Regions from separate parts of the Acetonema longum DSM 6540 genome, predicted to be linked through region 2. Evidence: riboswitches for the same ligand, from Rfam matches in the RefSeq annotation. Region 2 holds a riboswitch; the other holds the start of a gene.

Region 1 (6,422 bases), on a different contig from region 2:
GCTCTTGCTGACATATTCCAGGCTTAAGGGTACAGAGCTCATTTTGGCGCTCAGGCCGGCCTTGCTGTCGGCCATATTGTGCGCCCCCAGCCGGCGCAGCAGATCACCGGCGAAGCTGTTGGACGTCGCCATCTGAAAACTTGTCGTCGATCCCCAGACCAGCAAAACCTCCGGTGCAGGCTGTGACCCCCTGTTCGCCATCCGCCGCCTGTAATCGTCTTCTATCTCTTTGATGACCGCAGCCGACTGTTCCGGCCGTCCTGTCAGCTCGCCATAAAAGCGCAGCGTATCAAGTATCTGCTGATAGTTGTCCAGCATTTGCAGCAGAATCGGAATGCCCGCTTTTTCCAGAACCGGTACCAGCTGATGATGCGGCGGCACATTGACTCCCAGCACTAAATCAGGTTCAAGTGCGATCAGTTTTTCTACGTTCGGATTAGCGGTAGTCCCCACCTCCGGCACGGCCGCAACCGCCGTTTTAACCGTATCCGGCAGGGCTTGTGTCGTTGGCCTGCCAACCACCTTGCCGCCGGCGGCATAAAACAGATCCAGGCTGGAAGGGTTCAGGACGATAACACGCTGCGGCCGGACGGGAATTTGCACCACCCGTCCGGCGCTGTCAGTTACCGGCCGCATCACTGTTGACGCCGGCTGTACAGCCGGCGGTTGCATCTGCAGCGATAAAACTGCGCCCACTGCCAGGGCTCCCATTATCAAAATACCAATAATCCTGCCTATCCGGCTATTCATATTGCCACCTCGTCTTATTCCTGTTTTCTTGCTTTCCCGCCGCATCACTATGAAAGTGCAGCCCGGTCCGCGGCAGGCTGCTCCCGGCGGCCGTGCGCTCCGCAAAAAAGCAGAGCTCCGCCTATTCATGCGGAGCTCTGTGGCCCTCTCGTTTTTGATAATGATTATCATTATCAAAAACATTATAGAATACCTTCTTCTATCTGTCAATGGCATAGACAGACGCCCGGCGCGCAGCAAAGCAGAAAAAGGTCACCGCCGCTTCTGACAGAAGAAGCGGCGGTGACCTTTTTCTATTACCTGTAAGCAATTTTACCTTATTGCCTGTCCCTGTTCACCAAAAAGCGCGGTTACCCAAATACTAAATGAACGACGCTGTCGCTGAACCGGCGCTTAACGGCAGGGATCTTAGCCATCCAGGCCATCCAGCCCCATCTGTCTTGATGATAATCGAATAAATTCCACTCGTTGATGACCTTGATGCGGTTGTTGTACTGTTCCAGTTCTTTACCGCTGGTCACTCCCCACTGAAACCTGACGTTGTCCATCTTGCCGACTGTATCATGCTGCTTGCTCATTTTCACGATCCCCGGCGTAATGATTTCCAGCAGCATTTCGGCCTTGGGGAAGACGTCGGTCAGTTTATTAATCAGGCTTTTGATCTCCTGCTCGGTGAAGTACATGAGGGTCCCTTCCGCAATGATCAGGACCGGCTGCGCCTCTGCAGCAATTTCCTGAATCCAGGAATAATCGAAGACAGATTTGGCGATCATCTTATAGCGCTCTGTTTCACAGAAAAATTGCCGGCGAATACGGATCGACTCCGGCAAATCCAGATCGTACCAGCGAATCTTGCCGTTATCCACCTGTGCAAAGCGGGTGTCGAGGCCGCAACCGATATTGACGACCACAGCATCAGGGTGCCTGGCTATAAACGTCGCCGCCGCTTTGTTCAGGATTTCGGTTCTGATCACCACGCCAGTCTGTGATTTCCATGCCTTGTCGAATTTCGTGAAATCGTATTCGATCCGTTCCATGATCTCAATCGCTTTTGCATCTTTGAGGATCGGCTTGCCGCGCTTCGCCTCAACCGCCCGCGCCCATAACGGAATCAGCAACGTCTCCGGCACACCCTGCAGATTAGGCTGATGTTGCATACTGTTCCCTCCCCAATCATTTTATCTCCTTCAGAAAATACGTCACAATGATGATAATAATATTCATTCTCATTATATTGGGCTAAACTATATATGTCAATCATCGCCAATACCGCTTGCTATATGATGAGCGGTATCGCATGTGTCAACCCATTATTGCAGCTGCTCTCTTTGTGTCTGAATCAATCAAGCCCTGGCCCTTGACTCTTATAAATACGAAAGATCATAAGGGGTCCTCTGATAGACATAATAATTAAGCCAGTTGGAAAATAAAAGATGGGCGGCGCTGCGCCAAAGAACCATCGGAGACTGGTTGGGATCGTCATTGGGGTAGTAGTTTTGCGGCACTTGAATCGGCAGGCTCTGGGATACGTCCCGGTCATATTCGCCTTTCAGGGTCAGTGGGTCATATTCGGAGTGACCGGTGATAAAGAACTGGCGCCCGCTTAGGTCCGTCACGGCATACACCCCGGAAATACAGGATTCGGATAAAAGCTGCAGCTGCGGTTTATTGACAATGTCCTCCCGCCGGATTTCGGTGTGGCGGGAGTGAGGTACGTAGAAAAGATCATCAAAGCCTCGAAACAGTTGATCCTGGGCGGTAAAAATTCTTTTATGGGGAAAAACGCCAAACATTTTTTGCGGCAAATCATATTTGGGAACACCGTAGTGGTAATACAGGCCGGCCTGAGCCCCCCAGCAGATATGAAAAGTGGAATACACATGATTTTTAGTCCACTCCATGATCTCACAGAGTTCCGGCCAGTAAGCCACTTCTTCAAAAGGCATCTGTTCCACCGGGGCGCCAGTGATAATCATGCCGTCATAATTGTGGGACTTAACGCTATCAAAGGTTTCATAAAACTTAGTCAGGTGCTTCACAGGTGTATTAGTGGGTAAATAGCTGGCGGTATACATCAGATCCACTTCCACTTGCAGCGGCGTATTGCCCAACAGCCTCAACAGCTGCGTTTCAGTAGTGATTTTGGTGGGCATCAGGTTTAAGATTAAAATTTTCAGAGGCCGTATATCCTGAGTATAGGCCCTGTCTTCGTACATGACGAAAATATTTTCTTTTTCCAGAATGTCTGCCGCCGGCAGGTTATTAGGGATCTTGATCGGCATTTTACCACTCTCCTGTTTTTTGCAACGAGAAACAAGCCTGCTTTGCAGCTCTTGTTTCCGTCTAATAAAATAAAGACCTCTTTCCGGAAGAAAGAGGTCAACAAATCTGTTAGCTCCCCTCTCATCTCCCAAAACACTGCTGTTCTGCTGGAATTAGCACCACTGCTCTAACGAGCCGGTTGCCGGGCGTCATCGGGCCAGTCCCTCGACCACTCTGGATAAGAGTTGCGTTATTTAGTTTTTCTAATCATAGCATAAGCAAGAGAAGACGGTCAAGAGACTGGCGCCGGCTTTTTCGTCGGGGATCAAAGATTCGTTTTCAATACATTCCAGGCTGCTGCCTTGGCTGCAAAATAGCGGTGAAACGACAAATCGTCAGTCAGTTCCGGATGAAAAGCCGTGGCCAGCATATGGTCCTGCTCCACCGCTACAATGTGACCATCCACTTTGGCCAGGACTGTCACATCCGCCCCCGCCTCTTCCACATAAGGCGCCCGGATAAACACCAGGGGCACCGGTGCAGCGGATACCGCCGGAATGAGGGCTTCCGTGGAAAAGCTGTCCAACTGACTGCCATAGGCATTACGCCGCACGCAGATGTCCATGACCCCCAAATAACCGGTTTCCTGACCGGCGATGGTCCTGGCCAGCAGGATCATGCCGGCGCAAGTGCCCCACACCGGCATGCCTTCCTGAATCCGGTCCAGGATTGCCCGGGACAGAAGAAATTCTCGCAGCAGCTTACCCATCGCCGTGGATTCGCCTCCCGGCAAAATCAGTCCGGCGACAGGAGCCAAATCCGCTGCTTTTTTAACCGCCACACCCCGAATCTGAGGCAAGGCGTTGAGATGATCCAGGTGTTCTTTCACTGCGCCTTGCAGAGCTAATACCCCGATAGTCAGCATGGTGTTACCACCCCCGGGAAGCTAACCGTTCAGCAGGCTGGATTTTATCGATTTCAATGCCCACCATAGGCTCACCCAGATCTTCCGATATTCCGGCTAAAAACTCCGGATCATTGTAATGAGTAGTGGCCTGAACGATGGCTTTAGCCCGCCGGCTGGGGTCACCGGATTTGAAAATACCGGACCCGACAAAGACTCCGTCGCAGCCCAGCTGCATCATCAGGGCCGCATCGGCGGGGGTGGCGATGCCGCCGGCAGCGAAATTGACCACCGGCAGAGAGCCGTGTTCCCCGACATATTCAATCAGGTGCATGGGCGCACCCATTTCCTTGGCTATACTCATCAATTCTTCCCGGGGAGCGGCCTTGACCCGCCGCATATCCGCCAGCATGGTCCGCATATGCCGGACAGCTTCCACTACATTGCCGGTACCGGCTTCTCCCTTGGTGCGGATCATAGCTGCTCCTTCACCGATACGGCGCAGGGCTTCGCCCAGATTGCGGGCGCCGCAGACAAAGGGAATCTTAAAATCCCATTTATTGATATGGTAAAGCTCATCCGCCGGGGTTAAGACTTCGCTTTCGTCCACATAGTCGATACCAATGGCCTCTAAGATCTGGGCCTCTACAAAATGGCCGATCCGGGCCTTGGCCATGACCGGGATGGTAACCGAAGCCTTAATCTCCCGGATCATTTTCGGATCGGACATCCGGGCTACTCCGCCTTGGCTGCGAATATCAGCCGGTACTCTTTCCAGAGCCATGACAGCCACAGCGCCGGCTTCTTCGGCGATTTTAGCCTGTTCGGGGTTGGTCACATCCATAATGACGCCGCCCTTTAGCATCTGGGCCAGATTTTTGTTTAGTTCATACCGATTTTCCATATCCAGACTCCCCCTCTTTGCCGGCAGCAAAAAATTTGCTAAAATAGGCGTATCGATACAATTATTTGTATCGCCGGCGAATTTTTGTTATTATAGCAGAGAGGAAAGGAATTTTACAAGATGAATGAAGATTTTTTTGATTTTGTATCGATACAATTGGATAAGACCAGCAGGGCATCCCTCTATGCTCAGCTGTACGACAGCTTGCGGGAACTGATTCTGAGCGGCAAGCTGAGCCATGGCTACCTTCTGCCGCCGGTGCGGAAGCTGGCTGCTTTTTTAAGGGTTAATCCCGGCACAGTGGTCAACGCCTATAAGCTTCTGGAACAAAACGGCTACATCTACTCCCGGGCCGGCAGCGGCAACTATGTGGCCGAAATCGCCGGCAGCACGGCCGATGAGTATGAGCCGGCAACCCCTGACATCGACTTGGAACTGCCGGAGCATATCCCTGCGGGCGGCAGGAACTGCATTGATCTTGCCACCGTCATGCCGCCGCCGGATTTATTGCCCATTGATGACTTTAAGCGGGTATTGATCGAGGTATTGGACCGGGATCAGGGGTTTGCTTTCGGGTATCAGGAAAGTCAGGGATTCTTTCCTTTGCGGCAGTCCATTGCTGCTTACTTAAAAACCCAGGGTGTCCAGGCTCAGGCCGACAATGTGCAGATTATTTCCGGCGCCCAGCAGGGCATTGACATCATTGCCAAGGCTTTTCTCCAGTTCGGTGACTGCGTGTTTACCGAAAGTCCCACCTATCCGGGGGCTATCGCCGCCTTTCGTTCCCGGGGCGCCAAAATCATCGACATTCCCATGGACGCAGACGGCATGGCCATGCAGGAGCTGGAAAACAAAATTCGCGCCTTCCGCCCCCGCCTGATTTATGTTATGGCCAACATTCAAAATCCCACCGGTTACTCCTACTCGGTGATCAAGCGCAACCGATTGATCGGCCTGGCCCGGCGCTACGACGCCATTATTCTGGAGGATGACTATATCAGCGAGCTGGATTTTTCCGGTTCCCCCCTGGCCCCCTTAAAGGCTCTGGACCGGGACCAGCGAGTCATTTACCTGAAAAGCTTTTCCAAAATGTTTATGCCCGGTTTGCGGCTGGCTTTTTTACTGATGCCACCCCACTGGGTGGCAAAAGTTTCGGCGGTGAAGCATCACTCGGACATCGCCACCTCCGGCCTGACTCAGCGAGCCTTTGACCTGTATTTGCGTCAGGGCATCTGGCAGAAACATATCGGCGCTATCCGCCGGATTTATCAGGAAAGATACGAGGCGGCCCTAGCCGCCATCCGGGAATTCCTGCCGGATTCGACAGTCTGCCATCCGCCCCGGGGCGGCCTGACCTGCTGGCTGGCCCTGCGGGAAGGGGTATCGGCCCGCCTGATTGTCCAGTCCGCCGAGACAAAAGGTCTCCTGCTGCTGCCGGGAACCGCCTTTTTCCCCCGCCGGCCGCCGGACCGGTTTCTGCGGCTGAGTTTTGCTGTGGCTGATCAGGAAAAAATCGTTCAGGGAATAAAAATTCTGGGCGAAGTCATTGCTGAATATAAAGCGGAACCATAGGCAATGCCGGAAATCAGACAGCATCATGAC
Region 2 (6,422 bases):
TTTTTATTTCTAATATAGCCACGTTGCTACCTCCTATGGTCTTCCCAATAAATCAAACATCCTTATTATTGTACCCAATCCACCTGTACATGGCAATCGGTTGAACCCCGAAAGACAGTATCTATACAACGCTGATCGGCGAAACATCAAAGACTGTGTCCGAGAGAGTGTGCCAGTTTTTCTGCCGGATAATTTCTTTGACAGTGTCCAAATTCCCGGCTTTGATTAAAATGATCATCCGGTAACGGTCCTTGACCTTGAGTACAGGCGCCGGAAAGGGGCCGATGATGTCCGTTCCCGCGTCAGGTCTCAGCTCGCTTTTCAGAGCCGCCGCCAGTTGTTCAGCTTTCCTTCGGGCAGTATCCTCCATACCGGCGGCTACAGTACATTTTATTAATTGGCAAAAGGGTGGATAAAGCAGTTTTTGCCGAAATTCTATCTCAGCTGCGTAAAAAGATGAATAATCCTGGTTAGCGGCGGCGCAGACCGCATAGTGTTCGGGATTATATGCCTGCACAACGACTTTGCCCGGTTTATCGCCGCGACCTGCCCTGCCGGCAGCCTGGGTAATCAGGGCGAAAGTTCTCTCGGCCCCGCGGAAATCCGGGATATTAAGGATGGTATCCACTGACAAAATACCAACAGCCGTTACATTTTGCAGATCATGCCCTTTAGCGACCATCTGGGTCCCTAATAGTATATCATACCTGCCGGCGTCGAAATCCGAGAGAATGGCATCCTGAGCCAGCTTGCCATGGGTGGTGTCCTGATCCATTCTAACAATCCGGCAATCGGGGAAAAGCTGCTGCAGTTCCTGTTCGACTTTTTGCGTACCGGTGCCGAAGAATTTGATATAGCGGCTTCGGCATGCCGGGCAAAGTGTCGGAACCGGTTCGACGGCGTCACAGTAGTGACAGCGCATCATGCCTGCAGCATAGTGATAGGTTAAAGCCACGGCGCAATGCCGACATGTAATCACGTGACCGCATTCCCGGCACATGACAAAGGTGGAATGGCCCCGACGATTCAACAGAATAATGGCTTGCTCACCGCGTTGAATGGTATCCCGCAGCAACCCTTCCAACTGGGTGGAAAGTACGCTGCGCCTGCCCTTTTTCAACTCTTCCCGCATATCCACCAGCATGACCTGAGGCAACACGGCGCCGGCAATTCGTGACGGCAGCGACAGCAAGACATGCCTGCCGGCCAAAGCATCATAAAACGTTTCCACCGCAGGCGTGGCGCTGCCTAAAACGACTGCTGCCTGAGCCAGATTTGCCCTGGTCATGGCAACATCGCGAGTGTGATAGTAGGGAGATTCTTCCTGCTTATAGGTGAATTCATGCTCTTCATCCAAAATGATAATGCCCAAATTAGGCGCCGGCGCAAACACAGCCGACCTGGCCCCGATGATGACGCCTGCTGTTTCCTCGCGGATTCTCTGCCAGGTATCATACCGTTCATTCAGAGAAAGTTTACTGTGTATGACCACCACATCATTGGCAAATCGGGCTTTAAATCGTTGCACCAACTGGCTGGTCAAGGCTATTTCCGGCACGAGAACGATTGCCTGTTTTCCGGCCTGCCGCACCGCCGCAACGGCGCGAATATAGACTTCGGTCTTGCCGCTTCCGGTAATGCCATGCAGCAAAAAACTCTGAAATCGGCTATAAGATAATGCATCGGCAATAGCGGCAACAGCATTCTCCTGTTCCGGCGACAGTGTAACAGGTTGATACTTCCCTGCAACATTCTGATAGCTGTCGCGCATAACCTGCTTTCGAACGATTTTTATCATTTCAAGATCAACCAGGGTCTTAACTGTCTGACGAGACACCTTCATTTCTTTCAAATCAGCGTCAGTTAGGTTTCTCGTCAATAATGCCTGAATGAGCCGGAACTGAGCAGGTTTCCTTTCCATTTGGGGTAAAATGCCTGTCACCTGTTCGCCCGTGAGAGCCAAGTGCAGCTCAGACTCATATTTATTGACTCTTGCGGTTTGCACGGTACTGCTGCAGAGGACGAGTTTCCGCTGTTTCAGTTCCTCGATCAGCGACCGTGCCTCTGGTCCGAATTCTTTTTGGAACTGCCGCATCGTCACTATTTTTTGCCGGCGGAACCATTCCAATACCGCCGCCTGGTTTTCTGTCCTGGTTTCGTTGAATATACCGGCGTAATTCGCATTTAAATAATAGAATTTTTCTTTTCGAATGCCTTTTTTACCCGGGATAAACAGACGCATTGCTTCCGCCAGAGTGCAAAGGTAACGCTCACTAAGCCAGCGGGCTGTTTGCATCATATGATCATCAAACCAGGGATCATCATCTAAGACGTCCTGGATAGGCTTTAACTCATCTTTCCGGCCTTCTGGCTCAGAGCGGACCGCTACCACGAAACCTTCTTCCTGCCTGGAGCCAAAAGGTACAACCACCCGCCAGCCGGTATCCAGATAGGAAAATTGGTCCGGAATAAAGTAAGTGAAAGCGTCGGTCAGGTTCCGGATACCGGAATTAATGACTACCTCAGCCGTTTTTATCATGTTTTACCCCAATACAATCGCTTATAGTTATAACTCTTATCTTTAGATAAACTTAGCGAAATTCCTGTAAAAAACCGCGAAAAAACGCGGACATTTATGGATATGTCCGCGTTTTTGGAATTTACTATGATAGATTGGCTTCCCGGCGCAAAGCAGCGGCTTTGTCGGTCAGTTCCCAAGGCAGATCCAGGTCAGTCCGGCCAAAATGACCATAAGCGGCTGTTTGCCGGTAAATAGGCCGGCGGAGGTCCAGATTTTGAATAATCGCAGCCGGACGAAGGTCAAAATGCTTTTGCACCAGTTCGGAAATCTTCTCTTCGGAAAGTTTGGCCGTACCAAAAGTTTCGACCAGCACCGAAACAGGACGGGCTACGCCAATGGCATAAGCCAGCTGGATTTCACATTTGTCCGCCAATCCTGCCGCTACAATATTTTTGGCTACATAACGGGCGGCATAAGCGGCGGAACGGTCTACTTTCGTGGGGTCTTTGCCGGAAAAAGCGCCGCCGCCGTGACGGGCCATTCCGCCATAGGTGTCGACGATAATCTTGCGTCCGGTCAGGCCGGAGTCTCCTTGAGGTCCTCCGACGACAAAGCGGCCGGTAGGATTGATATAGTATTTGGTCTTACTGTCAATATACTCTTGGGGGATAATCGGCAGAATTACTTTTTGGATAATGTCCTGTTCAATCTGGGACAATTCCACGTCCGGACTGTGCTGAGAAGAAATCACAATCGTATCCACCCGCACCGGCTTGTCATTTTCATACTCCACCGTAACCTGAGTCTTGCCATCCGGCCTTAAGTAGCCCAACTCCCCGCTTTTACGGACTTCCGACAGCCGGCGGGAAAGTTTGTGAGCCCAGGCAATGGGAGTTGGCATCAGTTCGGGAGTTTCATTGGTGGCATACCCGAACATCATCCCCTGGTCCCCTGCGCCGATGGTTTCAAATGCATCCGTATCGCCTGCTTTGGCTTCCCGCGACTGGTCCACTCCCAGGGCAATATCCGCCGACTGCTCGTCAATCGAAGTCATGACGCCGCAAGTTTCACTGTCAAAGCCATATTTTGCGCGGGTATACCCGATATCCTTGATGGTCTGCCGGACAATTTTGGGGATGTCTACGTAGCAATTCGTGGTTATTTCACCGACCACATGCACCAAACCGGTGGTAACCAAGGTTTCGCAGGCCACACGGGCATATGGGTCCTGCGCGATGATGGCATCCAATACACTGTCGGAAATCTGATCGGCCATTTTATCAGGATGACCTTCTGTAACGGATTCTGAGGTGAATAATCTACGCATAACGTACCTCCATACTTTATAGATTCTAGTAAAAAATCACCCCGCCATGGAGTGATTTATTTTCACTCCCATCTTGCGAAAAAAATTCGCCGGAATTGGCACCGTTTCGACAGAGACTCTGTCAAATGGTTGCCGCAGCTTCATCGGGCCAGTCCCTCCGCCAACTCTGGATGAGTTTACTATATATAGTTTTTTACCAAGAAAATCTTACAGCAAATGAATTGAAAAAGCAAACAATTTTTATTGCCTTTTCCTTATTTCCATTTGCTTTTACACGAAACTGCAAATTCTATCAAGCAGGACATGCGCCAACTTGTCTTTCTCCATTTGCGGCAACTCTTCCGACGAGCCGTTCCGATACAAAAGTTTTACGATATTGGTGTCAGAGTTAAAGCCGGCGCCGGGGGCAGTCACATCATTGGCAACAATCATATCCAGGTTTTTCTGAACGAGCTTTTGCCGGGCATAGGTTAAAAGTTCATGAGTTTCCGCCGCGAAGCCGATTAAGAGTTGATTTGGTTTTTTTAAACCGCCTAGCTCTTTTAAGATATCCGGGTTTTTTTGCAAAATAAGCGTCAATGTGTCATCAGTTTTCTTTATTTTTTGGGGGGCAGTCTCTGTTGGCCGGTAATCAGCCACTGCCGCCGCCTTAATGACAATATCGGTGTCGGGAAATGCCGCCAAGACGGCCAGCCTCATCTGCTCAGTTGTTTCAATGGCAATGACTTTAACGCCGACCGGCGCCGCGAGAACAGTAGGGCCGGTTACTAAAGTAACCTCCGCCCCTCTTTCGACAGCGGCTTTGGCAATTGCATATCCCATCTTTCCGCTGGAACGGTTGCCGATGTAACGAACCGGATCAATCGGCTCCCGGGTGCCGCCGGCAGTAATTAGGATTTTTTTCTGCTGCAAGTCTTTTTTATGGCCTAAATAAGACAACAGCCTGTCGACAATAACCGCTGGCTGCGCCAACCGGCCGAAGCCTTCGACGCCGCAAGCCAGCCGGCCGCTTTCCGGTTGAATGATGTCATAACCCAGTTTCGCCAGTTTCACCAGGTTTTCTTGCAGGATCGGGTTATTATACATATTCGTGTTCATGGCAGGCGCCAAAATGACAGGCGCTCTGGTCGCCATCACCGTCGTGGAGAGCATATCATCGGCAATACCATTGGCAATTTTGCCAATGATATTCGCGGTTGCCGGCACGATCGCAAACACGTCGGCCAGGGAAGCCAAGGCGATATGCTCTACATTCCATTTTTTCGGCTCTTCCCACATGCCGACAACTACCGGATTCGCCGTTATTTCGCGAAAAGTAAGAGGAGTGACAAATTTGGCAGCTGCATCGGTCATAATGATATGCACGCTGCAACCGGCTTTTTTCAGACTACTGGCCACTTCAACCGCTTTATAGGCCGCAATCCCTCCGCTGACTCCCATCACAATATTTTTGGTCTGAGTCATGGAGCTCCCCCCTATTTTATGCCGGCTTTGGTGCGTTCGTAAGAAATTTTATTCTGGGCAACCTCTTCCAGGGCCAGGGTGACCGGCTTATTGGATTTGCTTTCCGCCAGGGGGGAATCGCCATTCATTACTTCACGGGCCCTTTTGGCCGCTAATACTACTAATGTATATTTACTATCTACTTTACTGACTAAAACATCTAAAGACGGACGAATCATTGGAATCCCCCTTAATCATTACAGATCTTGTCTAATATGTCTTGATTTCTCACCGTCCGGCACTTCTCCGCCGTAACAATCGACCGGATCTTGTTCACAGCCTTGGCCACTTCATCATTCATGATTACATAGTTGTAACTTCCGGCTAGGGATAACTCAGTTTTGGCGCAGCCGAGGCGCTTGGCAATCGCATCCGGTGTATCAGACCCTCTTTTGTTAATTCGTACTGATAACTCCGCTAATGATGGCGGGACAATAAAGATAAAGACTCCTTGTGGAAATTTTTCTTTTATTTTCATGGCACCCTGAACATCAATTTCAAGAACCACGTCTTGCCCGTTTTGCAGTTTCTCATCCACATACTGGCGGGGAGTGCCGTAATACTGCCCGTACACTTGGGCCCATTCCAACAAGGCATCCTGGCTTAGCATCTGCTGAAACGATTCAAGAGAGACAAAATGATAACTTACGCCTTTTATTTCTCCCGTTCTGGCGGGACGGGTCGTTGCTGAAACGGAGTAATGCAATTCAGGCATACTCCGCAGCAATTCTTTACAAATCGTTCCCTTCCCGGTGCCGGAGGGACCGGAAAGGACAATTAATATTCCTTGCTGCATTTGAAAACCCCTTCTTTAATTACTCGGCAGCGTCATCGGCAACATCCTTGCTGACCAGACGATGGGCGACAGTCTCGGGCTGAACGGCAGAAAGGATCACATGATCGCTGTCAGCAATGATAACTGCCCTGGTTCTTCTGCCATAAGTGGCGTCAATCAGCATCCCCCGATCCCGTGCTTCCTGAATAATGCGTTTGATCGGAGCTGATTCAGGACTGACAATTGAAATAATCCGATTGGCGGAAACAATATTACCAAAGCCGATATTGATCAGT

What was found. Region 2 has a riboswitch for S-adenosylmethionine ahead of metK (methionine adenosyltransferase). Riboswitches for the same ligand answer to the same signal wherever they lie in the genome.
Region 1: another riboswitch for S-adenosylmethionine. It lies ahead of metA (homoserine O-acetyltransferase MetA); the one in region 2 lies ahead of metK (methionine adenosyltransferase).

The regions. Positions count from the first base shown of each region.
Region 1 covers NZ_AFGF01000054.1:32,460-38,881, forward strand. Annotated here, with positions in the region: gene ALO_RS07180 (ABC transporter substrate-binding protein) at 1-750, opposite strand, end outside; gene ALO_RS07185 (class I SAM-dependent methyltransferase) at 1,101-1,907, opposite strand; gene metA (homoserine O-acetyltransferase MetA) at 2,115-3,032, opposite strand; SAM riboswitch class I at 3,151-3,257, opposite strand; gene pdxT (pyridoxal 5'-phosphate synthase glutaminase subunit PdxT) at 3,338-3,937, opposite strand; gene pdxS (pyridoxal 5'-phosphate synthase lyase subunit PdxS) at 3,942-4,820, opposite strand; gene pdxR (MocR-like pyridoxine biosynthesis transcription factor PdxR) at 4,941-6,392, shown strand.
Region 2 covers NZ_AFGF01000126.1:109,806-116,227, reverse strand. Annotated here, with positions in the region: gene def (peptide deformylase) at 1-22, opposite strand, end outside; gene priA (primosomal protein N') at 122-2,539, opposite strand; gene metK (methionine adenosyltransferase) at 2,664-3,848, opposite strand; SAM riboswitch class I at 3,914-4,025, opposite strand; gene coaBC (bifunctional phosphopantothenoylcysteine decarboxylase/phosphopantothenate--cysteine ligase CoaBC) at 4,119-5,312, opposite strand; gene rpoZ (DNA-directed RNA polymerase subunit omega) at 5,324-5,530, opposite strand; gene gmk (guanylate kinase) at 5,542-6,147, opposite strand; gene remA (extracellular matrix/biofilm regulator RemA) at 6,167-6,422, opposite strand, start outside.